DNA from 2 places in the Bacillus sp. KH172YL63 genome. Region 2 is predicted to be linked to the other one. Evidence: a T-box and tRNA genes for the amino acid it is inferred to sense, from the RefSeq annotation. Region 2 holds a T-box; the other holds one or more tRNA genes.
What was found. The T-box of region 2 lies ahead of trpS (tryptophan--tRNA ligase). A T-box ahead of a tRNA ligase gene usually reads a tRNA of that ligase, here a tRNA-Trp.
Positions count from the first base shown of each region.

Region 1 (14,336 bases), 240 kb from region 2:
GGCACGGACAGGGACCATTTTGACAGTATGTTCACACTCGATACCTTCAGCGGCGTCCTTCCCGATGCCGATTATATCGTATCTGTTTTACCGAGCACGGATGAAACGAAGTGCCTCCTCACTGTTGACCACTTTGACCGCATGAAGGACAGGGTAGTGTTTATCAATATCGGCCGTGGAGATCTGTTAGAAGATTCCGTCCTCCTCGAAGTGCTTCAAAGGAAGTTGATCGGACATTTCTATCTGGATGTATTCAATCATGAACCGCTTCCGAAAGAGCATCCGTTCTGGAAGGCGGAGGGGATCACCGTGACGCCTCATCTGTCCAGCATCACAGGCAACTACATGCCAAGGGCGCTGGATATATTTAAAAAGAATTTACGTACATACAGTGAGAATGGGGAAAACTTTACTAACGTGATTGATCTGGAAAGGGGTTATTAAGATGAAAATTTATACAAAAACCGGGGATAAGGGTACAACGTCATTGGTATATGGAACGCGTGTGTCTAAAAAAGATCAGCGCGTGGAAGCCTACGGAACATGTGATGAAGCGAATTCAATGATCGGGTTGGGTCTAAGTTATATCAAATCCGAATACTTTGAAGGAAAAGAAGCATTCGAAGCTTTCTTCCATAAAGTACAAACCATCCTTTTTCACGTCGGAGCAGAACTTGCCACACCACAGGGAAAAGAAGTGAAGTGGAAGCTCGAAGAATCTCATATCAAGGAATTGGAAGAACAGATTGATTTCCTGGACGGAGCGCTGCAGCCGCTCAGTAATTTCATCCTTCCCGGGGGACATCCATCAGGAGCTGCTCTTCATACGGCCAGAACGATCGTGAGAAGAGCTGAAAGAGAAGCGGTCGGAATCGATGAAGAGATCAATCCATTGGTCATGGCCTACCTGAACCGCCTTTCCGATTATTTATTTGTTGCGGGGCGCTACATCAATCTGCAGCTGGGGGAACAGGAAAAGAACTTACATGAGTGATCCGGGAGAAAGATTGACAAAAGGGACTGTTGGTTAGTACACTATTTATAAAGATTATAAACTAATAATTCTTATGAAAAGAGGTGCATGACGATGTCTGAAGAAGGACAATTAAAAGAAGCGATTTCGACATTAAAGGAAACGGGAGTCCGTATCACTCCTCAACGTCATGCGATTTTAGAGTTTCTCATTGATTCAATGGCCCATCCAACTGCCGATGACATATATAAAGCACTTGAAGGGAAATTCCCTAATATGAGTGTAGCGACTGTTTATAATAACTTGCGTGTTTTCCGGGAAGTAGGATTGGTTAAAGAGCTGACTTACGGTGATGCCTCCAGCCGCTTTGACTTTGTGACGACTGATCACTATCATGTCATCTGTGACGGCTGCGGGAAAATGGTCGACTTTCATTATCCGGGTCTTGACGAAGTGGAGCAGCTTGCATCACATGTCACTGGATTCAAAGTGAGCAACCATCGCATGGAGATCTACGGAACCTGTGCTGAATGTTCAGCAAAAGAAACACACTAGTTGAGAATGGTTCTGTCATCAGAACCATTTTTTTTGTTCAAATGAGAAAAGACCTTCCGCGGAAGGTCTTTTCTCATTTAAACTTATCGTTTCTTTTTATTATAGTCCTCATCAAATTCTTCACCTTCAAGATCCGGATCAAGTGTGAGGGGTTCATTGCAATACATGCACATATCTACACGCCCAAGAACTTTCGTCACTTTCCCGCAATTCGGGCAGGTCACCTGAACCGCCTTCGTGGAAAGCATCCCGATCCAGAAATAGACGACTGTGCTCCCGATGATTCCGAGAAAACCGAGCATCATAAAAATGGTCATGACCCATGGGTGGCTTTTGAAGTAAATACCTATGTACATAATGATGAATCCGATGAACACTAAGCTTAAGGCAAACGTACGGATTTTATTGATTTTACTCGAATAGTTCTTAGCCATTTGTTTGTCCCTCCTAAAAAAATACTATACCATATTTACTGAAGGAAGAGGGATAGGAAACCATTTTGTCGAAAAATGACTATAATAGGAGAAGGAAATACCCTGTGAGTGTCGAAATAGTTACCAACCAATGAGTGATGTGGAGGAGTATGAAATGGAAGATATATTACGACCGATATACCAAGAGCGTACAAGTCACCCGAATACTTTAGGAGCGCTTTTAATAGAACAAAGCAAGAAATCAAGTCCCTTGACCGATACATTTGACATCGTCCTGTTCCTTGTCGTAAAGGAATCCGACGAACCGGTTTTCATCAAACATTATTCTTATAAAGAACAAAAGGCAGCGTTACATATCGTAACAGAAGCGAAACTGAATGAGTGGATTTTACTCGGGTCGAACCGTAAAGTGATCGACTGGCTGTTAAACGGGAAAGTACTGTTCGACCGAAATGAATATATTCATCATCTTAAAACCGAGCTGCGGGATTTCCCTTTCTATGGAAGGAAGATAAAGATGGGTATGGAATTTGCCAAGCTTATCCGCCGGTACATGGACGGAAAAGAATTCTTCGAAAGCAGGCATTATCTGGATGCCTATAATCATATCGTCCATTCCCTGCATCATCTGGCGAGGCTTGCAGTGATTGAAAATGGCTTCCATCCAGAAGTGACCGTCTGGAACCAAGTCAAACAAATAGAGCCTGAGATTTATAAACTATATGAAGAACTGGTGACGAGTGATGAAGAAATCGATAAAAGACTAGAACTGCTGTTCCTGGCAAGTGAGTTCCTCATTCATTCAAGAACAAAGGTTTCAGCGGAGCATCTATTGAATATCCTGGACCAGAAAGAACATTGGACATTCCAGGATCTGCTCAATCATTCAGAGGCGAAGCATTACTCGGTTGACCTCAGCATGCTCATTGAATATTTAACTGATAAAGGCTTTGTTGAAATCGTGGATGTAGAAACGAAAGGGCAGGGCATCTACCACCGCTACTACCGGGTGGCAAAATAATTATAGTAAAATATTAAATTACCGTTGACTTCACTATCAAACCTTGATATATTATTATTTGTCGCTGCTGAACGACAGCAAAGAGCGGTCAGTGGCGACTTAAAAAAACACTTAAAAAGTTGTTGACAATATTACAACGGCTTGATAAGATAATAAAGTCGCTTCAACGAAGCGCTTTCACATTGAACCTTGAAAACTGAACAAAACAAGACAATACGTCAACGTTAATTCTAGATTTATTTTAAAGAGCTATTCAAACTTTTATCGGAGAGTTTGATCCTGGCTCAGGACGAACGCTGGCGGCGTGCCTAATACATGCAAGTCGAGCGGATTGATGGGAGCTTGCTCCCTGATATCAGCGGCGGACGGGTGAGTAACACGTGGGTAACCTGCCTGTAAGATCGGGATAACTCCGGGAAACCGGGGCTAATACCGGATAATTCATTCCCTCGCATGAGGGAATGTTGAAAGGTGGCTTTTAGCTACCACTTACAGATGGACCCGCGGCGCATTAGCTAGTTGGTGAGGTAACGGCTCACCAAGGCGACGATGCGTAGCCGACCTGAGAGGGTGATCGGCCACACTGGGACTGAGACACGGCCCAGACTCCTACGGGAGGCAGCAGTAGGGAATCTTCCGCAATGGACGAAAGTCTGACGGAGCAACGCCGCGTGAGTGATGAAGGTTTTCGGATCGTAAAGCTCTGTTGTTAGGGAAGAACAAGTGCCGTTCGAATAGGGCGGCACCTTGACGGTACCTAACCAGAAAGCCACGGCTAACTACGTGCCAGCAGCCGCGGTAATACGTAGGTGGCAAGCGTTGTCCGGAATTATTGGGCGTAAAGCGCGCGCAGGTGGTTCCTTAAGTCTGATGTGAAAGCCCACGGCTCAACCGTGGAGGGTCATTGGAAACTGGGGAACTTGAGTGCAGAAGAGGAAAGTGGAATTCCAAGTGTAGCGGTGAAATGCGTAGATATTTGGAGGAACACCAGTGGCGAAGGCGACTTTCTGGTCTGTAACTGACACTGAGGCGCGAAAGCGTGGGGAGCAAACAGGATTAGATACCCTGGTAGTCCACGCCGTAAACGATGAGTGCTAAGTGTTAGGGGTTTCCGCCCCTTAGTGCTGCAGCTAACGCATTAAGCACTCCGCCTGGGGAGTACGGTCGCAAGACTGAAACTCAAAGGAATTGACGGGGGCCCGCACAAGCGGTGGAGCATGTGGTTTAATTCGAAGCAACGCGAAGAACCTTACCAGGTCTTGACATCCTCTGACAACCCTAGAGATAGGGCTTTCCCCTTCGGGGGACAGAGTGACAGGTGGTGCATGGTTGTCGTCAGCTCGTGTCGTGAGATGTTGGGTTAAGTCCCGCAACGAGCGCAACCCTTGATCTTAGTTGCCAGCATTCAGTTGGGCACTCTAGGATGACTGCCGGTGACAAACCGGAGGAAGGTGGGGATGACGTCAAATCATCATGCCCCTTATGACCTGGGCTACACGTGCTACAATGGACGGTACAAAGGGCTGCAAGACCGCGAGGTTTAGCCAATCCCATAAAACCGTTCTCAGTTCGGATTGCAGGCTGCAACTCGCCTGCATGAAGCTGGAATCGCTAGTAATCGCGGATCAGCATGCCGCGGTGAATACGTTCCCGGGCCTTGTACACACCGCCCGTCACACCACGAGAGTTTGTAACACCCGAAGTCGGTGAGGTAACCTTTTGGAGCCAGCCGCCTAAGGTGGGACAGATGATTGGGGTGAAGTCGTAACAAGGTAGCCGTATCGGAAGGTGCGGCTGGATCACCTCCCTTCTAAGGAAGATTTAACTAAAACGTTTGACAGTCGAAGTTTTGTTCAGTTTTGATGGTTTAATGATCATCAAAACTTTTTGTCTCTTCTGAGACAGAAATTTGTTCTTTGAAAACTAGATAAAGATAAATTGATAGTCAAGAAATTACCAAGTATCGCCATTTTAGGTTTTAAACCTTATGTAACAACCAATTCGGTTAAGTTATGAAGGGCGCACGGTGGATGCCTTGGCACTAGGAGCCGACGAAGGACGGGACTAACACCGATATGCTTTGGGGAGCTGTAAGTGAGCTTTGATCCAGAGATTTCCGAATGGGGGAACCCATTGTTCGTAATGGAACAATATCCATATTTGAATACATAGAGTATGGAAGGCAGACCCAGGGAACTGAAACATCTAAGTACCTGGAGGAAGAGAAAGCAATTGCGATTCCCTGAGTAGCGGCGAGCGAAACGGGATGTAGCCCAAACCAAGAGGCTTGCCTCTTGGGGTTGTAGGACACTCTATACGGAGTTACAAAGGAATGAAGTAGACGAAGAAGTCTGGAAAGGCTCGTCAAAGAAGGTAACAACCCTGTAGTTGAAACTTCATTCTCTCTTGAGTGGATCCTGAGTACGGCGGAACACGTGAAATTCCGTCGGAATCTGGGAGGACCATCTCCCAAGGCTAAATACTACCTAGTGACCGATAGTGAACCAGTACCGTGAGGGAAAGGTGAAAAGCACCCCGGAAGGGGGAGTGAAATAGAACCTGAAACCGTGTGCCTACAAGTAGTCAGAGCCCGTTAACGGGTGATGGCGTGCCTTTTGTAGAATGAACCGGCGAGTTACGATCCCATGCAAGGTTAAGTTGATAAGACGGAGCCGCAGCGAAAGCGAGTCTGAATAGGGCGATTTGAGTATGTGGTCGTAGACCCGAAACCAGGTGATCTACCCATGTCCAGGATGAAGTTCAGGTAACACTGAATGGAGGTCCGAACCCACGCACGTTGAAAAGTGCGGGGATGAGGTGTGGGTAGCGGAGAAATTCCAATCGAACTTGGAGATAGCTGGTTCTCTCCGAAATAGCTTTAGGGCTAGCCTCATGTGTAAGAGTCTTGGAGGTAGAGCACTGTTTGGACTAGGGGCCCTCATCGGGTTACCGAATTCAGACAAACTCCGAATGCCAAAGACTTATCCATGGGAGTCAGACTGCGAGTGATAAGATCCGTAGTCGAAAGGGAAACAGCCCAGACCACCAGCTAAGGTCCCAAAGTATACGTTAAGTGGAAAAGGATGTGGAGTTGCTTAGACAACCAGGATGTTGGCTTAGAAGCAGCCACCATTTAAAGAGTGCGTAATAGCTCACTGGTCGAGTGACTCTGCGCCGAAAATGTACCGGGGCTAAACGTATCACCGAAGCTGTGGATTGACACCTTTAGGTGTCAGTGGTAGGAGAGCGTTCTAAGGACTGCGAAGCTAGACCGTAAGGACTGGTGGAGTGCTTAGAAGTGAGAATGCCGGTATGAGTAGCGAAAGATGGGTGAGAATCCCATCCACCGAATGCCTAAGGTTTCCTGAGGAAGGCTCGTCCGCTCAGGGTTAGTCAGGACCTAAGTCGAGGCCGATAGGCGTAGACGATGGACAACAGGTTGATATTCCTGTACCACCTCTTTTCCGTTTGAGCAATGGGGGACGCAGGAGGATAAGGTAAGCGCACTGCTGGATATGTGCGTCTAAGCAGTTAGGCTGATGATGAGGCAAATCCCGTCATCGTGAAGGCTGAGCTGTGATAGCGAGCGAATTATAGTAGCGAAGTTCCTGATTCCACACTGCCAAGAAAAGCCTCTAGCGAGGGAAAAGGTGCCTGTACCGCAAACCGACACAGGTAGGCGAGGAGAGAATCCTAAGGTGAGCGAGAGAACTCTCGTTAAGGAACTCGGCAAAATGACCCCGTAACTTCGGGAGAAGGGGTGCTCTGGTAGGGTGCAAGCCCGAGAGAGCCGCAGTGAATAGGCCCAGGCGACTGTTTAGCAAAAACACAGGTCTCTGCGAAGCCGTAAGGCGAAGTATAGGGGCTGACGCCTGCCCGGTGCTGGAAGGTTAAGAGGAGTGCTTAGCGCAAGCGAAGGTGCGAATCGAAGCCCCAGTAAACGGCGGCCGTAACTATAACGGTCCTAAGGTAGCGAAATTCCTTGTCGGGTAAGTTCCGACCCGCACGAAAGGCGTAACGATCTGGGCACTGTCTCAACGAGAGACTCGGTGAAATTATAGTACCTGTGAAGATGCAGGTTACCCGCGACAGGACGGAAAGACCCCGTGGAGCTTTACTGTAGCCTGATATTGAATTTTGGTACAGCTTGTACAGGATAGGTAGGAGCCTTGGAAACCGGAGCGCCAGCTTCGGTGGAGGCATCGGTGGGATACTACCCTGGCTGTATTGAAATTCTAACCCGCGCCCCTTATCGGGGTGGGAGACAGTGTCAGGTGGGCAGTTTGACTGGGGCGGTCGCCTCCTAAAGAGTAACGGAGGCGCCCAAAGGTTCCCTCAGAATGGTTGGAAATCATTCGCAGAGTGTAAAGGCACAAGGGAGCTTGACTGCGAGACCTACAAGTCGAGCAGGGACGAAAGTCGGGCTTAGTGATCCGGTGGTTCCGCATGGAAGGGCCATCGCTCAACGGATAAAAGCTACCCCGGGGATAACAGGCTTATCTCCCCCAAGAGTCCACATCGACGGGGAGGTTTGGCACCTCGATGTCGGCTCATCGCATCCTGGGGCTGTAGTCGGTCCCAAGGGTTGGGCTGTTCGCCCATTAAAGCGGTACGCGAGCTGGGTTCAGAACGTCGTGAGACAGTTCGGTCCCTATCCGTCGTGGGCGCAGGAAATTTGAGAGGAGCTGTCCTTAGTACGAGAGGACCGGGATGGACGCACCGCTGGTGTACCAGTTGTCTTGCCAAAGGCATCGCTGGGTAGCTATGTGCGGAAGGGATAAGTGCTGAAAGCATCTAAGCATGAAGCCCCCTCGAGATGAGATTTCCCATCACGTAAGTGAGTAAGATCCCTAGAAGATGACTAGGTAGATAGGTCAGAGATGGAAGCATGGCGACATGTGGAGTTGACTGATACTAATCGATCGAGGACTTAACCACAAAGAGTCATATTTATATGAACAATCGGCTGATATTCGGCTTTCTTGACATCAATTCTTTATCTAGTTTTCAGGGAATAAATTTTATGCGAAAGTATAAAAAAACCTTGAAAAATATCATATAAACGATATAATAGTACTTGTCCTCAAAAAAGGACATACAATAGTCTGGTGACTATGGCGAAGAGGTCACACCCGTTCCCATGCCGAACACGGAAGTTAAGCTCTTCAGCGCCGATGGTAGTTGGGGGATCTCCCCCTGTGAGAGTAGGACGTCGCCAGGCATATCGTTCCGCAGTAGCTCAGTGGTAGAGCTATCGGCTGTTAACCGATCGGTCGCAAGTTCGAATCTTGCCTGCGGAGCCATTTTATGGAGAGCTGTCCGAGTGGCCGAAGGAGCACGATTGGAAATCGTGTAGACGGTTAACGCTGTCTCAAGGGTTCAAATCCCTTGCTCTCCGCCATAACATTTCCATAAAGATAAATATGGCCCATTGGTCAAGCGGTTAAGACACCGCCCTTTCACGGCGGTAACACGGGTTCGAATCCCGTATGGGTCACCATTTTTATAAATGATATACATACTGGAGGATTAGCTCAGCTGGGAGAGCATCTGCCTTACAAGCAGAGGGTCGGCGGTTCGATCCCGTCATCCTCCACCATTTTATCGACGCGGGGTGGAGCAGTTCGGTAGCTCGTCGGGCTCATAACCCGAAGGTCGCAGGTTCAAATCCTGTCCCCGCAATACCATTTTTGATTCAGTAGGAGATTTTCCTTGATGAGTCACCTATGGATAGTTATTTTTGCTGGCGCAAAAAAACTCTGGTCCGGTAGTTCAGTTGGTTAGAATGCCTGCCTGTCACGCAGGAGGTCGCGGGTTCGAGTCCCGTCCGGACCGCCATTTTCTTTTAAAGCATAATGGCTGATTTGATTTAAATATTATGGCTCAGTAGCTCAGTTGGTAGAGCAATGGACTGAAAATCCATGTGTCGGCGGTTCGATTCCGTCCTGAGCCACCATTTGTTTCACTGGATGCCGGTGTAGCTCAACTGGTAGAGCAACTGACTTGTAATCAGTAGGTTGGGGGTTCAAGTCCTCTTGCCGGCACCATCCGAGTGATCTCATATGGAGGGGTAGCGAAGTGGCTAAACGCGGCGGACTGTAAATCCGCTCCTTCGGGTTCGGCAGTTCGAATCTGCCCCCCTCCACCATTTTTTTTATAGGGGTATAGTTTAAAGGTAGAACGAAGGTCTCCAAAACCTTTGGTGTGGGTTCGATTCCTACTACCCCTGCCAATTTTATTATGGCGATTGTGGCGAAGTGGTTAACGCACCTGATTGTGGTTCAGGCATTCGTGGGTTCGATTCCCATCAGTCGCCCCATTAAAGTCACATTTTCAATTCAGTGACATATACTAACAGTGGGCTATAGCCAAGCGGTAAGGCATCGCACTTTGACTGCGACATGCGTTGGTTCGAATCCAGCTAGCCCAGTAGTGCGGAAGTAGTTCAGTGGTAGAACACCACCTTGCCAAGGTGGGGGTCGCGGGTTCGAATCCCGTCTTCCGCTCCAATCATATGGCGGCATAGCCAAGTGGTAAGGCATGGGTCTGCAAAACCCTGATCACCGGTTCAAATCCGGTTGCCGCCTCCATATGTAATGCCGGTGTGGCGGAATTGGCAGACGCGCACGACTCAAAATCGTGTTCCTCTGGAGTGCCGGTTCGATCCCGGCCACCGGTACCACATCGCGGGTGTAGTTTAGTGGTAAAACCTCAGCCTTCCAAGCTGATGATGAGGGTTCGATTCCCTTCACCCGCTCCAACTTACATACGACAGGCTTTCTCATTATGAGGAAGCTTTTTTTGTTGTTTATTAAATAGATAGCGGTGGGGATTTAGAGCGGGATCGAGCGTGTTAGCTTTAAAATGGCGCTCATTTATCTTCAATACTGGGATTATATGTTCAAAGTGACTGTGTATATATTTCATCTCTGGCTTATACCTTCAAAATACCCGTCTTGAGAGTTAATCCGGAGCACATATTTTCAAAACACTTCAACTTATTTTCAAATCTGTGATTTTATTTTCAAAAATGCCCCCCTTATTTTCAATTCCACGATTTTATTTTCAAAAGTGCTGCCCAACGCTTCACACCCCACTCGTGCCACCATGAGTTGCTTAATCAAGCATCTTATTTACCCCCATCACCACAACCTAAAACCTATCTAGTCAAAATAGTGCACCTTCTTCGTCAATTGAGTCTCCCTTAATGAGAAAGCGCTGCCATTATAATGTAAGAAAGCGATTACATATTTAGGGGTGGTGATACGGGTGGAAACGAAGATTCAGACTGGAGCAGTAAGCACAGATGCTCAATTAAAGGCTGTGACGAAGAAGAAGTTTAAGTATAAGGGCTTGCTGACGTATGCTGCCTTTGTAGGACCGGCACTTTTGTTTTTCTTAGTGATACAGATCTTGCCTTTCTTGATGGGGGTCTATTATTCTTTTACTTCATGGAATGGTGTCAGCTCGGTTGTCGAGTGGGTTGGATTTGATAACTACAAGAAGATATTCACGGACGATAAGACTTTCTTTAATTCATTTATGTTCACGACGAAGTTTATGTTTGCAGCTGTGATCATCAGTAACTTGATCGGATTTGGGTTTGCGCTGCTTCTGAATGCAGCGTTGAAGACGCGGAACATTCTGCGTACGGTGTTTTTCATTCCAAACGTTATTGGCGGATTGCTGCTTGGGTTCATCTGGCAGTTCATCTTCGTTAAAGGGTTCGCGTCTCTTGGCAATATGACGGATATCGGATTCTTTAAAATGCCGTGGCTGGGTGATGAAACGACGGCTTTCTGGGGGATTGTCATCGTATTTGCATGGCAGATCTCAGGTTACATGATGGTCATCTATGTGGCAGCTCTGCAAGGGGTGGATAATTCACTGTTAGAAGCAGCGAAGATGGATGGTGCATCCAATTGGACGCTTTTGACCAAGATCATCATCCCATTGATTCTGCCGGCATTTACGATTTGTTTCTTCCTGACGATTTCAATGGCCTTTAAAATATTCGATCTGAATATTTCCCTGACAGGCGGAGGGCCTTTCAATTCTACACAATCTGTTGCGATCAATATTTATCAGGAAGCATTCCAGAATAACCGCTATGGTCTTGGAACAGCAAAATCAATTCTGTTCTTTGTGGTAGTGGCCGTGTTTACGACGATTCAGGTCATGATAACGAAGAAGAAAGAGGTTGAGGCATAATGGGCAATCGCTATACGAAGACAACATTTGTATTAGAGATCATCGGGATTGTGATCGGGCTCATTTTCCTTATCCCTTTCTACTTCGTATTGATCAACTCTGTGAAGCCTTTCGCTGCCATCTTGATCGATGCGGCGGCCTGGCCGAAGGAATTTGTGTTTTCTAACTATGCGAAGGTGTGGGAAGTCATCAATTTCCCCCGTGCCTTCTGGAACTCCCTTGTCATCACGGTGTTCAGTAACATTGGCCTGGTGATCATCAGTTCGATGGCAGCCTGGAAAATGGTCCGTACACCAGGGAAATTCAGCAAGATCCTGTTTGTAGTATTTGTTTCTGCAATGGTCATCCCGTTCCAGACGGTGATGATTCCACTGATGAAGGTCGGAGGGACGCTTGGACTTACGAACAGCATTCCCGGATTGATTATCATGTACTTCGGTTTCGGGGTACCGCTGTCCTTGTTCTTGTATCACGGATTTGTGAAAACAGTTCCGATTGAAATTGAAGAATCAGCAATGATCGATGGATGCAGTCAGTTTGGTGTGTTTTGGAGAATCGTGTTCCCGTTATTGAAACCGATTACGGTGACAGTCATCATTCTGAATACACTGTGGATCTGGAATGACTACCTGCTGCCACTTCTTGTGTTACAGGATGCGGAACTGCGTACGATCCCGCTTGCAGCAAGTTCATTCTTTGCACAGTATACGAAACAGTGGGATATGGGTCTTGCGGCGCTGGTGCTCGGCATTACGCCAATCATCATATTCTTCCTATTCTTACAGAAGCATATCATCAAAGGAATTGCTTCAGGTTCCATCAAGTAGATAGTAAATTTCTGTCACGATGCTATCATTGAAACAGAAATTTATATAAAATATTTTATATCAGGGAGGTCAAACCATTTATGAAACGTATTTTGTTACTTTGTATGTCTTTAGTATTGGTGTTTGGAATCATTGCAGGTTGTTCATCTAAAGATAAGTCAAACAGTTCTGGTGGAGAGTCAGGATCAGGTGATGATGTTGTCACACTTAATTTCTTCCAATTCAAGGTAGAGATTGCTGATCAATTGCAAGAAATGATCAACGAATTCGAAGCTGAACATCCGAATATCAAGGTCAAGCTTGAAACAGTTGGTGGAGGTGCCGATTACGGTGCAGCACTGAAAGCGAAATTCGCTTCTGGGGAAGAGCCTGATATTTTCAACAATGGTGGTTTCAAAGAGCTAGAGCTTTGGAAAGAGAAGCTTGCTGATCTTTCAGGTGAGCCTTGGGTTGAGCATGTTCTTCCTATCGGTAAAGTTCCGATGACAGATGAAGACGGTAAGCTGTATGGTATGCCTGTCAACCTTGAAGGATATGGATTTGTTTACAACAAAGATTTATTCGAAAAAGCAGGAATCACTGAGGCTCCTGCAACGATTGATGAGTTAAAAGATGCTGCGAAGAAACTTGAAGCAAAGAAAATCACTCCGTTCTCAGCTGGTTACGGTGAGTGGTGGGTAATCGGTCAGCATTTACTGAACATTCCTTTTGCTCAACAGGAAGATCCTGAAGCGTTCATCGCCGGTCTATATGATGGATCTGAGAAAATCGTCGGTAATGAAAAGTTTAAGCAGTTCAAAGAAGTTCTGGACACAGAGCTTAAATATGCAAACGATAATCCTTTAACAACGGATTACAACACGCAAGTCACGCTATTCGCTTCTGGTGAAACAGCGATGCTTCAACAAGGTAACTGGACTGAGAACATGATCACTGAAATCAATCCTGAGATCAACATGGGCTTCCTTCCAATCCCTGTAAGCAATGACGACAGTGCAGACCGCCTGCCGGTCGGTGTACCGAATAACTGGGTACTGAACAAGAACTCTGAGCACCTTGAAGAAGCGAAAACATTCTTAAACTGGATGGTATCTTCTGAAACAGGCAAGCGCTACATCACGGAAGAATTCGCGTTCATCCCGGCATTTGATAATATCGAGCCGAACGGTCTTGGTGACCTTGGAGAGTCAATCCTTGAGTACTCTAAAGCGGAGAAAACGATTCCTTGGACTTGGTTCAGATGGCCGGATGGAGCAAACAAAGAGTTTGCTGCGACAATCCAGGAGTATGCCGCTGGAAAAATCGATTACGACACTGTACTTGAGCGATTCCAACAAACTTGGGATAACTTGAAGTAAACAGAATAATGGAAAGCATGTCTATTAAAGGCATGCTTTCTATTTTATAAGTTTAGTAGGAATATTTAGAAAAACTCCTTCAAGAGCCGGGGAAAACACTTTATACTGATTGTATAAGTGAGACCTGGGAGGTCCGTCCCTCATGTTTAAGAAAAGCATTCGCAATAAGTTGATTGTGCTGTTGATGATTACGACGATTGTGCCATTCGGCAGTTCGATCATTATTACATATTTGTATACGAAGGATTCGATGGAGGAGCAGGTGGTGAAGGAGAGCAGCAATCTCCTTTATCAGGGGAAGGTGAATCTTGAGAGCTATATCAATGAGCTCAACGGCCTGACGCTCACACTCTATAATAATCCTGATTTTATTAACTATATGAGGTCACCGGGTGAGGGTGACAATTACTTGACGATCGGCATCGTGAAGAACATTGTGCAAACGATTCTCTACACAGGTGACACGATCAACGGGGTACGCATTTCATTTGCTGATGGTGACCGTGTCATTACGGCCACGAAACGATCGACCGTTGTGTTCTCCAACAAAATCAAGGAGTCGGAATGGAAGAACTTCAGAAGTGCGGAGCGCAGCCCCTATAACATGTATATAGAACCGGCGTACAGCCAGGAAGAGAAGAATATCAACCGTTCGAAGGATATCATCACGATCCACCGGGCTTTCCGGAACGTTCCGGGAGAGGAAGTGCTCGCCTATATCTCACTAGATATTTCCCCGGATAAAATCATTGATCTGAGCAGGAATCTATATAACTCGGATTCTGAGGAATTCTACCTTCTGTCATCGGAGGGGGAAATGATATACAGCTCGGATAAGGACGTTTCCGATGACGGGAATAATCAGAAATGGATCAAGCGGATCCTTGAGTCAAATCATGAATCAGGGACGCTTGAATGGAAGGAAGACTCATTCAACGGCGTGATGATGTATGACCA
Region 1 covers NZ_AP022842.1:975,585-989,920, forward strand. The annotation lists gene KH172YL63_RS04815 (D-2-hydroxyacid dehydrogenase) at 1-444, shown strand, start outside; gene KH172YL63_RS04820 (cob(I)yrinic acid a,c-diamide adenosyltransferase) at 446-994, shown strand; gene perR (peroxide-responsive transcriptional repressor PerR) at 1,088-1,528, shown strand; gene KH172YL63_RS04830 (YgzB family protein) at 1,612-1,962, opposite strand; gene KH172YL63_RS04835 (nucleotidyltransferase-like protein) at 2,117-2,983, shown strand; rRNA gene KH172YL63_RS04840 (16S ribosomal RNA) at 3,245-4,793, shown strand; rRNA gene KH172YL63_RS04845 (23S ribosomal RNA) at 4,987-7,921, shown strand; rRNA gene rrf (5S ribosomal RNA) at 8,088-8,204, shown strand; tRNA gene KH172YL63_RS04855 (tRNA-Asn) at 8,212-8,286, shown strand; tRNA gene KH172YL63_RS04860 (tRNA-Ser) at 8,293-8,384, shown strand; tRNA gene KH172YL63_RS04865 (tRNA-Glu) at 8,409-8,483, shown strand; tRNA gene KH172YL63_RS04870 (tRNA-Val) at 8,507-8,582, shown strand; tRNA gene KH172YL63_RS04875 (tRNA-Met) at 8,592-8,665, shown strand; tRNA gene KH172YL63_RS04880 (tRNA-Asp) at 8,745-8,821, shown strand; tRNA gene KH172YL63_RS04885 (tRNA-Phe) at 8,864-8,939, shown strand; tRNA gene KH172YL63_RS04890 (tRNA-Thr) at 8,955-9,030, shown strand; tRNA gene KH172YL63_RS04895 (tRNA-Tyr) at 9,048-9,131, shown strand; tRNA gene KH172YL63_RS04900 (tRNA-Trp) at 9,142-9,215, shown strand; tRNA gene KH172YL63_RS04905 (tRNA-His) at 9,227-9,302, shown strand; tRNA gene KH172YL63_RS04910 (tRNA-Gln) at 9,342-9,413, shown strand; tRNA gene KH172YL63_RS04915 (tRNA-Gly) at 9,418-9,492, shown strand; tRNA gene KH172YL63_RS04920 (tRNA-Cys) at 9,500-9,573, shown strand; tRNA gene KH172YL63_RS04925 (tRNA-Leu) at 9,582-9,665, shown strand; tRNA gene KH172YL63_RS04930 (tRNA-Gly) at 9,670-9,743, shown strand; gene KH172YL63_RS04935 (carbohydrate ABC transporter permease) at 10,253-11,194, shown strand; gene KH172YL63_RS04940 (carbohydrate ABC transporter permease) at 11,194-12,021, shown strand; gene KH172YL63_RS04945 (ABC transporter substrate-binding protein) at 12,102-13,379, shown strand; gene KH172YL63_RS04950 (sensor histidine kinase) at 13,522-14,336, shown strand, end outside.
Region 1: it has a tRNA-Trp gene. The T-box ahead of trpS (tryptophan--tRNA ligase) is inferred to sense a tRNA for this amino acid. The anticodon was not compared.

Region 2 (14,336 bases):
GAAGAATACTGCTGTGTCAGCTTTTGTTTTGAAGTTTTCATCTGATTTATATTTGTCTACGAATTCAGCTGAAAGACCCGCAACATCAACTTTGTTTGTTTCATAAAGGTTTACACCAGTTGCAACGTCTTTAACAACGTTAAAGTTAACTTCTTTTAATTTTACAGTTTCAGCATCCCAGTAGCTGTCGTTTTTCGTTAACTGGTAGCTTTGTTCATGCTTCCACTCAGAAAGTGTGAATGGACCGTTATAGATTGCTGTATCAGCTTCAAGACCGAACTTATCGCCTTGAGACTCAACGAATTTTTGGTTTTGTGGGTAGAATGTTGCGAAAGAAAGCAATGCTTTGAAGTATGGTACAGCCGTTTCAAGCTGAACTTCCAAAGTCATATCATCAAGGGCTTTAACACCTAACTCTTCAGGTGCAACTTCACCGGCATTTACTTTAGCAGCATTTTTGATATCGTACATTATGTACGCATACTCTGCACCAGTATCAGGGTTCAAAGCCTTTTGCCAAGCGTAAACGAAGTCATTTGCCGTAACTGCGTCTCCGTTAGACCATTTAGCATCACGGATCTTGAACGTGTACGTTTTACCGTCTTCACTGATCTCTGGCTCTTCAGCAGCCATACCTAGTACAGCTTCGTCATTTTCACCTAAGCGGTAAAGACCTTCAAATACGTTGTTCATGATTTTGAATGAAACTGAGTCAGTTGCAAGTGTAGAGTCCATAGATGGGATCTCAGAACCCTCAAGTAAGTTAAGTACCTGTTCTTTCTTTTCATCAGTACCGCCAGCACCTGATCCTTCTTCTTCGCCTTCACTTTTCTTGTCGCCGCCGCAAGCAGCCAAGAAAGTACTCAGAGCCAGAAGAAGAACCAGCAAGAATGAAAACTTTTTCTTCATCTTGAAATTGACCTCCTCGTAAATCTCATATTTATTTATCTTCTAATTTTCAGAAGATTTGTTACTTATTATACATGATAGAGAAATTATTGCAATATGAATTTAACAGTTTTTTTGCTAAATTATCAGATTAGTAGGTATAAGGTCCGAAAAACCTTGCTGTTACAAGGTTTTTTCGAGTCACCTTGAACAGCAAGTCCCATTACAATTGTTACAAACGTAAATTTCGGCTGATCTGGGATGAGGTGCCTCTTCCTATCAATCTCACATTCCTATATTCACTTTTTTATTATAAATATTTAAAGAACAGACTAAATATAAATAATAGAATACATACTTATTTCTATAACTATATAGAACAGCTCTTCTACCCAAACCGCCCCGCCTCATTGAACTGTTCCATGGGTTTCATGTATACTACTAATAAAAAACAACAGAGGAGCATTATGATCAAACTTACCTTTTTTCACATCCTAACAGTATTATTTTTCTTTGTGTCGATCATCACCGGCATGTGTCAGGAGAAATCCCTGCTTCTTTCCTTTATAGACAGCTTGTTTATAGTGGGCATTACTTATGTAGCAACAGGCGGGCTTCTTTTTATATTCCAAAAAGGCTTCTTCAACGGTATTATTTATTCCCTTAAAAGATTCCGGAACAGTACCAAACAAGGAAAATTCATTTCCCAATTCGATGATTTGGATGAAACGAAGGAAGCATATGAGGAATATGGCGTTCAACGCTCCTATTCCATCACAAAATCGATCCTGATGGTCGGCAGTGTCGCGTTCATCCTTTCCATCGCCCTCTCCTACCTTCTGTACACTTGAATTCGCACCTTTTTTTACTTATAATGAAAGCATATAAAAAAATGGGCGACGATGAAGAGTAGTACTTTTCTGTATGAATTGAAAGAGAGCTTGTGGCTGGTGGGAACAGGTATTCATCTGAAAAGGAATGGACTTCTGAGCTTTGTGTGCGAATAAGAGTAGCATATGACGATTCACCCCACGTTAAAGGGGCACCATGTTTATCATGGACTAAGCTGACTCAGGAAGAGTACTTAGGGTGGCACCGCGGAAATGATCCCATTCGTCCCTATCTTATATAGGACGGATGGGTTTTTATTTTGATGATTATTAGGAGGATAAGAAATGAAGACAATCTTTAGCGGGATTCAGCCGAGCGGGACGATTACACTCGGTAACTATATTGGGGCAATGAAGCAGTTCACTGAGCTGCAGGAAGAATATCATTGCTATTTCTGCGTGGTGGACCAGCATGCCATAACGGTGGCGCAGGATAAAATGGAGCTGCGCAAGAACATCCGCAGTCTGGCAGCACTTTATATTGCATGCGGGATCGACCCGGAGAAAGCAACACTTTTCATTCAATCTGAGGTGCCTGCCCATGCACAGGCCGGATGGATCCTGCAATGCGTCACGTATATCGGTGAGCTTGAAAGGATGACACAATTTAAAGATAAATCCCACGGTAAGGAAGCCGTTTCAGCTGGCCTGTTGACGTATCCGCCATTGATGGCAGCAGATATCCTGCTGTACGGTACGGATTTGGTACCTGTCGGTGAAGATCAGAAACAGCATTTGGAATTAACAAGAAATCTTGCCGAGAGATTCAACAATAAATATAATGACATCTTTACGGTTCCAGAGGTGCGCATTCCAAAAGTCGGGGCACGGGTCATGTCCCTTCAGGATCCATTGAAGAAAATGAGCAAGTCGGATGCAAACCAGAAGTCATTCATTACGCTGCTGGACGATCCGAAACAGATTGAAAAGAAAATCAAGAGTGCCGTGACGGATTCCGACGGCATCGTGAAATATGATAAAGAAAATAAACCTGGTGTCTCAAACCTTCTTTCCATTTATTCGATCCTTGAAGGAAGCACAATCGAAGAACTCGAGCAAAGGTATGAAGGCAAAGGGTACGGCGACTTTAAAGGAGACCTTGCCGAGGTGGTCGTCAATGCCATCAAGCCCGTCCAGGACCGCTACTACGAACTGATCGACTCTGAAGAATTGGATGACATCCTCGACCGGGGCGCGGAAAAGGCCAACTTTGCGGCGAATAAAATGCTGAAGAAGATGGAAAAAGCAATGGGCCTCGGCCGAAAAGACAGAAAGAGAAAATAAAAGCTGAGACTAACATTCTCAAGCTAACGGAAAAACCGAATGATTCGACCTTCTTTAATGAAGATTGAATCCATTCGGTTTTTTGATTCATTCAGAATCCACGTTTAAACAAGGGAATGGACAGGACTACCAGTTATGACCCGGCACCTTCTTTTTTCAAGCAAAAACCCCCTCACCCGTTCATCGGTCAGGGGGTTTTTCATTAATTCACTTTAGGGCGGTTCTCCACTTCCCACAGCTTCTCAAAGAAGGGCTGTCCCTTAATTAAATTCTCGCATAGCGTCAAGTGTTTTTCAGACCAGCCGTACTGCATTTCTTCATATAACATCTGCCAGATTTCTTCGAAGTCCATCTCCTGTATCGTCCTGTATCTCTGCGGCGCCCACTCTGTATACCAATATCTAATCTCTGCCGTATTGTTCGAACTGTGAAGCTGATCGAGCGCCATGAATAACAGCTGCTTCAACTGCCTTTCTTTCCTCGTCAACCCACTCATCATATAGGGACTCGGCGACAGGATATGATATGAATCTTCCTGCTTCACTTCCGAATGAATCAAGTACGAAGTTGTTTCATGACTTTCCACCATTTCATACACGAGCTGTTCTTGTCTCGGTATGAGCCTGCTTTTTCGAATCGGAACGGTGTAACCAATCGTATCGACCGCTAATATGCCGGTCCCATCCGTCACGATGAAGCAGTAATCAAGCTGAATTCGTTCATGGTTTTTACGCAAATATGCTTTTTGATAAACATTGTTAAGAAGTTGTTGAGGTAACTCTGATAAATCATTCTCGATGTAATGAAACAGTTCACTATCCACCTTCATAAGAGGCACCTGATCAAGCAGTTCAATTACGTCCTCTTTTCTCCACTCGTGAAAATGACAGACATTGTAGCCATTTTCTTCGCCTTCGAACCAATTTACCCATACATCATGAAGATATAACATGATTGACCCCTCGCTTTGCTTCAATCTTATTTGTCAATCAGTATGGGCGAAATGGTGTAAATTTATTCCTATTTTCACGGGTTTTATGGACAGGGATGATTTTTTCTCCGGGGAATATAGATAGACAGCGTAATGATGAAGAGTCCAATAGGAAATAGATAGCATTCGACCCTGGTGGATACGAAGTGGAAGTATTCAAAAAAAGACATACCGGTCGTAAGCAGATTTAAATACATAATCAAGCTTACACCTCCGGAAACGGCCAGTCCAAATCCTATGAACAATCCGAATAATTGTACCACCATATGCCCCGCCTCTATCCCTGGACTGAGTGATTGCAGCTCGTCCATGCTTACTATAGTCTATGAACGGGGTTTAGAGTTATGACGGTGAATTTGTCCGTTTCTTACCGCTTACTTCTCCGACAGAAATGAGGCAGATGGTTTATCTATCAGTCGCAATGTCGGGACTTTCTCTTTTAATAAGGATTTTTCGACGAGCCGCATCCCTGCAGCATAGCCAAGCATTTTCGGGTACCCTTTTTGCCCAAGAAGCAATTGATCATGAAGTGGATCCCTTCGCTTTACTTCTAAATTCGGTTGAATCCATTTCTTATGATACTCTGTCATTTCGTCTTCGGAATATGCTTTCGTCCAGGGTGCCATATAATTTTCTCCACAGTACTCTTTGACTGCATATTCAGCCAGGCCTTCAAAGATGATGGAATCGAGCAATGTGTACTGACTGTCTTTTTTGTTCAACCGTTTCATCCTCACACAATGATGATACTCATGAACAAACAGTGCTTCGTACTCTTTCGGATCTTCCTGTTCTGTCAGGAAAAAGAATATCTCATCCTTGAAGCACACCCCTGATTTCTTCATGGAGGACTGAAACATCCCCCTTCTTTCCTGAACAGGGAATAAATATATCGGGACGCTTGGTCCATTCCACTTCCGCTTGTACTTCTTTTCATATAATGAAAAACGTTCCCACAGTTTCATTTCTTTCATTTTTTCATAAATATCTTCGGCGTGTCTTGAAGACCTGTACATTCCGTGCTTCATTAAATATTGATAAAATGATTGCTGGTCGTCTTTCCCGTTTATCGTTTTCTTCAGAAGCTCCAATGGCTTGTCGATCCCATTCTCCAACCAATGATCTGTAGGTGCAACGGCCACCCTCATCCCTCTTTTCAGCTTTTTAATATATATATGAAAGGAATGGAAGGTTCACAACTTGAAAAAAGATGGGCACGATCAAAGGAGAGAGATCGGACGAAAGGGTTTCCCAAAAGAAAAATCCGAACGAGTTGGACACTCGTTCGGATTTTTTGGCAGAAACCTTTCTCGGCCTCTGATTTTATTTATGAATCACTATACTTTTTAAATACGATGGTTGCATTATGGCCGCCGAAGCCTAATGAATTACTCATCGCCACATTCACTTCTTGTTCCCTTGCCTGGTTTGCCACGTAGTCAAGGTCACATTCAGGGTCTGGTGTATCGATATTAATTGTAGGCGGCAACACGCTGTCTTTCATAGCCAGCACCGTGAAGATCGCTTCCACTCCGCCTGCAGCGCCAAGCAGATGTCCGGTCATGGATTTCGTTGAGCTCATCGCTAATTTATAGGCATGCTCACCGAACACTTCTTTCACAGCCATTGTTTCATATTTATCGTTGTACGGCGTGCTTGTGCCGTGTGCATTGATGTAATCCATTTCTTCCGGAGAAATTCCACCGTCTTCAAGGGCCATCTTCATCGCTCTCGCCCCGCCTTCCCCTGCTGGTGCAGGAGCCGTGATATGGTGGGCATCTCCTGTACAACCGTATCCGACGATTTCCGCATAAATCGGTGCACCGCGTTTCAGTGCGTGCTCAAGTTCTTCAAGCACGACGATCCCCGCTCCTTCTCCCATGACAAAGCCGTCACGGTCTGCATCAAACGGTCTTGATGCCTTCTCCGGATCCGGGTTCGTTGACAGGGCTGTATTGGCGCAGAATCCTGCCACACTCATCTTCGTGATCGGCGCCTCTGCCCCTCCAGAAATCATCACATCGGCATCTCCCCGTTGAATGACCTTGAAAGCATCACCGATCGAGTTCGTCCCTGTTGCACAAGCCGTAACAGTACAAGAGTTGAAACCTTTTGCACCGAGCATGATGGACACCTGTCCAGTTGCCATATCAGGTATGATCATCGGAACGAAGAAAGGACTCACACGACGGTATCCGCGTTTTTGGAACGTTTCATATTGCTGTTCAAATGTCTCCATGCCTCCGATACCTGATCCGATCCAAACACCGATACGGTGGGCATTTTCATCCGTGATATCAAGCTTTGAATCTTTTACGGCCATTAAGGATGCGGCAATGGCGTAATGGGTGAAGCGGTCCATTTTTCTCGCTTCTTTACGCTCTACCCCGAAGTCCTCAATATTGAAATCCTTTAATTCCGCCGCCACTTTCGCTGGATACTCATCGGCATTCAACCTTGTTAACGGGCCTACACCGGTCTTTCCCGCTCTAATGTTTTTCCATGTCGATTCAACATCGTTTCCTAAAGGCGTCACACTTCCTAAGCCTGTTACCACTACGCGTTTCTTATTCATTCAATCCATCTCCTTTATCTGCAAGTTGTTTATGAGAGTTATTCCGGTCTATTTACCCCAACGCATGATGATGGCGCCCCATGTTAATCCGCCACCGAAGCCTACCATGACCACTACGTCATTTTCTTTCACTCTTCCAGCCTCGAGATCCTCTACAAGTGAAACAGGGATCGAAGCCGCTGATGTGTTCCCGTATTTATTGACTGTTTTGGACATCTTCTCCACCGGCAGCTCTAAGCGCTGTCTTGCTGCCTCCATGATGCGAATGTTCGCCTGGTGTGGAATCAGGAAATCTACATCTTCTTTACTGAGTCCTGCTTTTTCAATCACGTTGATACTCGATTCACCCATTTGACGCACAGCAAATTTAAATACTTCCCGTCCGTTCATCACGAGCTTTTCCTCTTGATAAAGATGTTTTGCCCCAGAACCGTCAGATCCAAGTTCAAATGCAAGAATTCCTTTACCATCCGGAACCGGCCCAAGTACGGCAGCCCCTGCTGCGTCTCCGAATAACACGGCTGTGTTGCGGTCTTCCCAATCTGTAATTTTCGATAGTTTCTCTACGCCGACAACAAGTACATGCTTATATGCCCCGTTATCAATAAACTGCTTCGCTGTTACCATACCATACATGAAGCCTGCACATGCAGCGCTAAGATCCATCGCAGCTGCTTTCTTCGCCCCCAGGCGCTCTTGCAGCAGGCAGGCGACAGATGGGAATGGATAATCAGGTGTGACCGTCGCGACCATGATGAGATCAATATCTTCAGCTGTGATCCCTGCATCAGAGATTGCCTTTTTGGCCGCTTCAAATGCCATATCAGAGGTATTTATTTCATTATTTGCTATCCGTCGCTCTTCGATGCCTGTTCTTGTACGAATCCAATCATCCGTTGTGTCTACCATTTTCTCAAGGTCAGCGTTTGTTAAGATCGTCTCAGGAAGATAACGTCCAATTCCAATAATACCTGTATTCATATTGGCATTCCCTACTTTCGTTTATATTTTTAAGTATTTAGGTTTATTATCAATTATTATGACTTGGTACTAATTTTATCGAAGATTCATGCTTTCTGCAATTATTTTTTACTGATACGCGATTTCATTAGGTCGAATATGTTTTTGAAGGCGATCTCTGCAACCTTTCAGGAATTACTTATACGAGCACAAAAAAACGGTCCATTATCATCAATGGACCGTTTTTCTTCCCTTATTCTTTATGTAATGCATCCCGTTTCCCTAATTCATACGCTTCACCCATAACTTGTGTGAAAAGCGTCATAAAAGGCTGCAGCATGTCGGGAGTGAACTCCACTCCTGTTTGATCAAGCTGCTCTTTCGCTTGAGGGAAATACTTCATTGCGATTTGCATAAATTCCATTGTTTTGTCCTGATTCATTGCTTCGATTCCTTTCCATTCGGTAATTTTCCTGTTTCGATGTAGTGCTTGACATGTTGCTTCATTTGAGATTGAAATTCCTCAGGAACGAGAGGACTATATTTACCCATTGATATGACACCGTCTTCGAAATCGAATTCCAAATTACCCGAATCCAATTCACCATTCGCAAACCGTTCAGCCACTACCCCGTACAACTTGTCTGCATGTTGTACTGTACTCGTCAGCACCGTCGATTCCCCAAGGTCTGATTGATCGGATACATATCCAATGGCATAAAGCCCTTTTTCCTTCAGCTTTTCAATTACAGCTACATTATAGCCGTCACCTGCAGGATACACAACATCCACGCCGTCAGTCATCATGGCATCCAGTGAGGTCAGGGCGATTTCTTGATCATCCCAGTGATTCGTATACTTCACGGTCAGTTTGGTATCACTGTCTTGATACTTTGCCCCGTCGATGAAACCTTGAACCTCAGGCTGCCAGTCAAATGCCGCTATGACACCGATATGATGTGCAGGGGACTGTTTGGCGGCAGTCATCCCACCGAAGAATCCCATGGCGTACCCTTTGAATTGCAAGCTTGTTGTGTTCTTCTCTGTTGCACTGCCGTTGAAGCTGACAAAGTGGATATCTTTGTATTCACCGGACAGCTCATTGAACACACTGGCGTACTCGCTTCCGTGACCAAAGAGCAATTCCACTCCTTCGCCTTCATATTCTTTTACTGCTTGTTTGATTGATGTATCACTCTTCATACTCTCTTTATAAAACACGTCTGCATGATAATCCGATTGAATTTTCAATAATCCTTTATACCCTTTTGTTCCCCATACACCGTCATTTATTGTTTCGGGAACAAGTAAACCTACTTTCTCTATATGCGCGCCATTCCCAGAGGAACAACCACCGAGGACAAGCATGATGATTGTCAATAATATTGTGTATAATTGCTTTTTCATGTGCAGCAACTCCTTTACAGACCGTGCAGCCATTATAAAAAGTACAATAGAAAATTATTACATCATCTCTATTTTACCTCCATCCCCATACTGTGAAAAGAGAAATATTTCTCATTCCTGAATTTCATGGAGACGGATCCCTTTTATTTGATTTTCGATGATGTACTGATGGGGCTTGGACGGCTTCACGATGATCTCTTGCCCGACTGATTCTCTCCCCTTGCGGACTGGATTGACCGCTTTGTCAGTGACGTAGGACAATGCTTCATTCCAGCTGTCGGGAGAAAGTGGCTTCAGCGTGAAGGATTCACTTCTTGATGAATGGGAAACGATTGTCCTTGCCGCATCTTTCACATAAATGGCTCCACTTGGGTCATCAGCATACCCCTTCCCCTCTTGCCCGCCTTGAAGAAGTTGAGCAAATAAAAAGTCCCGGGGCTGATGAACGCCGTACAGTGTCGGGATATAAAATGCTGCCCCATCCTTTCTGTGATTCCGCGTTCCGTTCTGATAGATCCTGATTACTTGGGGAGGTTGTTCAAGTTTTGAAACCATGGCATCCACTTCTTGTAAATATTCCACCGTGCCTTCCCTCATCTGATCATAATATGGAAGGAATACAAAACAGTCTTCAAGCAGATCCTTATCCCATTTCTCATACGGAATGTATTGAAGGTTTGCATTCCTTCCGATTTCGAGCCATTTATCCTTCACTTCCATGTCTTCATCTACAGCAGTCACTGTACATCCTTTTTCCAACAGTGCATCGCACAGTTCAAATCCTAAAAACTGTTGTGCAGCAAACACGAATGCATGATTCAAATCAATCACTCCAATTTGTTAGTTATAACTCCTTCTCATGCAGGGAAAAGTATGAAGCAAACTTCCCTCCAAGAGAGACGCGTTTTTCAGGGAGGACAAAGAATAAATCGGTCGGTTTTCCTTTTTCCAAACGCTCCGTATATATATCTTTTATGAGAGTGAATTGATTTTTATAACGATTTAGAGTTGTCGGCTGAACAATATACAAAGGAATCGAAATGGTCTTGAACACTTCATAGTCAAGGGATTGCCGGGAAATAAGCGTTTCACACTCTTCCTCCATCACATCCAGGGTGAGTGAAAGTTCTTTTATCATCTTTTTATAAAAAAATTTTTGTTCCCTTTCTTGCTCCAGATGATCATATACGGATACACAAGGGGAAAATAATACGGCACTTCTTATATCATCTTCCATTTTCGGGTACAAATTTTTGAGCACAAGCGCCCCCATGCCTTCTGCAAGGATATGAATCTTGCCGTTGATGATTTCATTCCGCTTCACGTGCTGATACAGCCGCTTTGCGAGCTTCACGGCCTGATTACTCCCCCAATTCGCCCCGTAAAGATTGCTATAATACACAATATATCCTTTGTTTGTCAGGTCCTGAATCCATTTATAGCGTGCCTCATGCTGAACCCAAAAGCTGCTTTTCTCATCCACATAATGATTGGCATCCCCGATGATCAGGACAGCGAAACCATTTGGACGTTCAGGATAATGAATCATGCACCACTCTTGCTCTAATTGAAACAATCGCTGATACATTTTGATTTCTCCTTTTTACATAATAAGTCATTATAGTTTATGTAAAGGTACAACTTTGGTAAGGGAGAACGCCCAACCAGGCGCTGATATTTGCGAATAAATGGATGTTACCCCTACTTTTATCCATGGGCAGGGGAGGAATGATAAGGGTTACATTTCACATATTCGCCATTTATTAATTAAAAGTCCTGTGGTAAAATGAAAAAGATTGAAATGGTTACAAACTGCTAAGAAGTTAGTTGATTACATAGGAATGAGGTGCATTCGCATGAGATTTTTCTGGATGTTTTTCTGGGCTTTTGCTCTGAGTGAAATGTTGACATACGTTGTTAGTTCAATGAACGGAATCGAATTCCATTTCGTAACTGGATTGATCATTTCTGTTTGTGTAACAGTATTGGTGTTCCTGATCACGCTTGTTCTTCCAAACGAGCCGGTTGAGAAACATTAAAAAAGCAGCCTGATGCGGCTGCTTTTTTTTATGCTTTCATGTGGATTACCGGGATTCCGTCACTTGAATATCAACCCGTCTTTTCCTCCATCGATGGTGAAGGTCTGACCTGGCATGACGCCCCCTTTGATCAATTCCCTCGCCAGTTTCGTTTCAATCTCCTTTTGAAGGTACCTTTTTAACGGTCTGGCACCGTAGACTGGATCATACGCCGATTGAGCAATGAACGCTTTGGCGGCTTCCGTCAGTGATAAGCTGATCTGCTGCTCTTCTAACCGGCTTTGTAAATCGTCGATAAGCTTATCAATGATCCCTTTAATATTTCCGATGCTTAAGGGCTTGAATAAGATGATATCATCGACCCGGTTGAGAAACTCGGGACGAAACGATGAGCGGAGCTGCCCCATGACAAGATTCTTCGTTTCATCATCAATCTCTTCTTCTCCTTTATTCCGCTCTAGTAAATAAGCCGATCCAATATTGGAGGTCATGATAATCACAGTGTTTTTACAATCTATCGTTCTTCCCTGGGAGTCGGTTATCCGTCCGTCATCAAGCATCTGTAGAAGGATATTGAAGACTTCCGGATGGGCCTTTTCAATTTCATCCAATAAGATGACTGAATAAGGCTTCCGTCTGATAGCCTCTGTAAGCTGACCGCCTTCTTCATATCCAACATATCCAGGAGGTGCACCGATCAATCGGGATACAGCATGCTTCTCCATATACTCAGACATATCGATCCGTATCATCTGCTCTTCACTGTCAAACAGCGTTTGTGCGAGAGTTTTTGCGAGCTCCGTTTTCCCGACGCCGGTCGGACCAAGGAAAATGAATGACCCGATCGGCCTGTTTGGATCCTTGATTCCTGCCCTTGCACGGATCACCGCATCGCTTACCAATTGAACGGCTTCATCCTGGCCGATTACCCTTTCATGGAGGATAGAGTCAAGCTTCAATAACTTCTCCCTCTCTCCCTCAACAAGCTTCGTGACAGGAATACCGGTCCATCTGGCAACAATATCGGCAACTTCTTCTTCGGTCACTTCTTCACGGAGGAGGCGGCCTTCCTCTTCTTTCATCATGTCCCGCTCCAGTGCCTCAAGCTCTTTTTCCATCGCCGGGATACGTCCGTGCCTCAGCTCGGCTGCTTTGTTGAGGTCATAATTGCTTTCTGCTTCTTCAAGCGTCCTCCGCAGCTTTTCCAGCTCTTCACGCTTTTCCTGTACAACGGAGATACTTTCTTTCTCCCGTTGCCACCTCAGCTTCATTTCATTTGCCTTTTCCTTCAGATTGCTTAAGTCTTCACGGATACGCTCGAGCCGCTCGAGGCTTGCCGGATCCTTTTCCTTGTTCAGCGCGGCCTCTTCAATCTCGAGCTGCATCACTTTACGGGTCACTTCATCAAGCTCCGACGGCATGGAGTCGATTTCTGTGCGGATCGTGGCACACGCTTCATCAATCAAATCGATCGCTTTATCCGGAAGGAACCGGTCAGAAATATACCGGACAGACAATCTGGCAGATGCCACGATTGCCCGGTCATGGATATTCACACCGTGATGGATTTCAAATCGTTCCTTCAGCCCCCTCAAGATGGAAATCGTGTCCTCCACATCCGGTTCCTTGACGAGCACCTGTTGAAAGCGCCTTTCAAGTGCCGGGTCCTTTTCAATATACTTCCGGTATTCATTCAAGGTCGTCGCCCCGATACAGTGAAGCTCCCCTCTTGCAAGCATCGGTTTGAGGATATTGCCGGCGTCCATCGCCCCTTCTGTTTTACCAGCCCCTACAATTGTATGAAGCTCGTCGATGAACAGAAGGATCCGTCCTTCACTTTTCTTCACCTCTTGTAATACCGCCTTTAAGCGCTCTTCAAATTCACCCCTGAACTTGGCCCCTGCGACCAATGAGCTCATATCCAGTTCGAAGATGGTTTTATCCTTCAATCCTTCCGGGACATCTTTTCTGACGATCCGCTGTGCAAGTCCTTCAACGATCGCCGTTTTCCCCACGCCAGGCTCACCGATCAAGACAGGATTGTTTTTCGTTTTTCTGGAAAGGATCCTGATTACATGACGTATCTCGCTGTCTCTCCCGATGACAGGGTCGATCCTTCCAGCTTTGACGTCGGCAACCAGGTCTCTCCCATATTTCTTCAGTGCTTCATATTTCACTTCAGGATTTTGTGTCGTCACCTTATTCCCTCCTCTAATTTCTTCAATGATGCCGAGGATGATCCTTTCTGTCACACCCAGATTGGATAAGTATGTGTTGATTCTGTTATCCTTTTGTTTCCATAAGGAGACTGCCAGATGTTCGATCGAGATGTAGTCATCTCCCCACTTGGTTTTCAATTGCTCACTGTCCTGCAGCAGCTGGTGAACATCCCGGGAGAAGAACTGCCCATATTGGATGCCTGTTCCTTCGACTGCAGGTTTTTCATTCAGCCTCGCTTCTGTCCACTCAATCACGTCCTGCCCGTCGATCCCTGTCCGATCATAAATCGTTCGTAGCAGGCTGTCTTCTTTGCTGAGGAGCGCTTTCCACAGATGAAAAGTCGATATGTCCGTATGTAGTTTTCCTTTTGCGATTTCACCTGCAGAAACCAGGCCTTCCTGTATGCTGTGTGTCATTTTGTCAAAATCCATTGCTTTCACCTCGTACATTGACCTTTATTGACCTTTATATTCATTATATCCCTTTCTTTGGAAAAGGAAAAGAAACAAGGCTCCGGTAATTGACAAGAACATTGTCAGTTCCGGAGCCTTGCGCCATGACTGTTATGGCTTTCTTGCATATGTCCATAGACGGTTGTGATTGGCGTTCTCCGGGAACCGGTCCCCTGCTTTCATCCGGAGTTTCTGCGGGTTTTTCACCATGCTCCCGGTTTCACCGATTTCGATGTATTCTCCGTTATTCGGCGCCTTGTCTCCCGCCCTGAATTGTCGCGATTGTCCCATTGTCACCCCTCCTTGTTGAAGCTGTGCTTCTCTCCTATTTTTCTACAACAGCAAGCTTTCATGCATGCCAGATGAAGGATAAAGATGATAAACACGTTACGGTTCGGTTAACATTTTGAAAAAGGCTTTACAGTCTTTCCCTTTATGGTGTTAAATTAAAAAATGTGGAGAAAAAACGCTTGGAGGAAACACAATGGATTTTTATCTGATAATGAAATATTTATTTTTAGGGATTTTTCAAGGCTTTACTGAGCCGATTCCGATCTCATCAAGTGGACACTTGCTGCTTGCCCAGCATTTCCTCGGAATCGATGATGCAACATTGACATTTGAAATGCT
Region 2 covers NZ_AP022842.1:1,217,709-1,232,044, reverse strand. The annotation lists gene KH172YL63_RS06135 (peptide ABC transporter substrate-binding protein) at 1-909, opposite strand, end outside; gene KH172YL63_RS06130 (DUF3899 domain-containing protein) at 1,356-1,739, shown strand; T-box leader at 1,779-2,012, shown strand; gene trpS (tryptophan--tRNA ligase) at 2,064-3,062, shown strand; gene KH172YL63_RS06120 (YjbA family protein) at 3,265-4,014, opposite strand; gene KH172YL63_RS06115 (DUF2268 domain-containing putative Zn-dependent protease) at 4,428-5,195, opposite strand; gene fabF (beta-ketoacyl-ACP synthase II) at 5,381-6,628, opposite strand; gene KH172YL63_RS06105 (beta-ketoacyl-ACP synthase III) at 6,677-7,609, opposite strand; gene KH172YL63_RS06100 (ComZ family protein) at 7,842-8,030, opposite strand; gene KH172YL63_RS06095 (BMP family ABC transporter substrate-binding protein) at 8,027-8,995, opposite strand; gene KH172YL63_RS06090 (hypothetical protein) at 9,107-9,817, opposite strand; gene KH172YL63_RS06085 (hydrolase) at 9,840-10,583, opposite strand; gene KH172YL63_RS06080 (DUF2929 family protein) at 10,852-11,034, shown strand; gene clpB (ATP-dependent chaperone ClpB) at 11,094-13,685, opposite strand; gene KH172YL63_RS06070 (YjzC family protein) at 13,818-13,997, opposite strand; gene KH172YL63_RS06065 (undecaprenyl-diphosphate phosphatase) at 14,191-14,336, shown strand, end outside.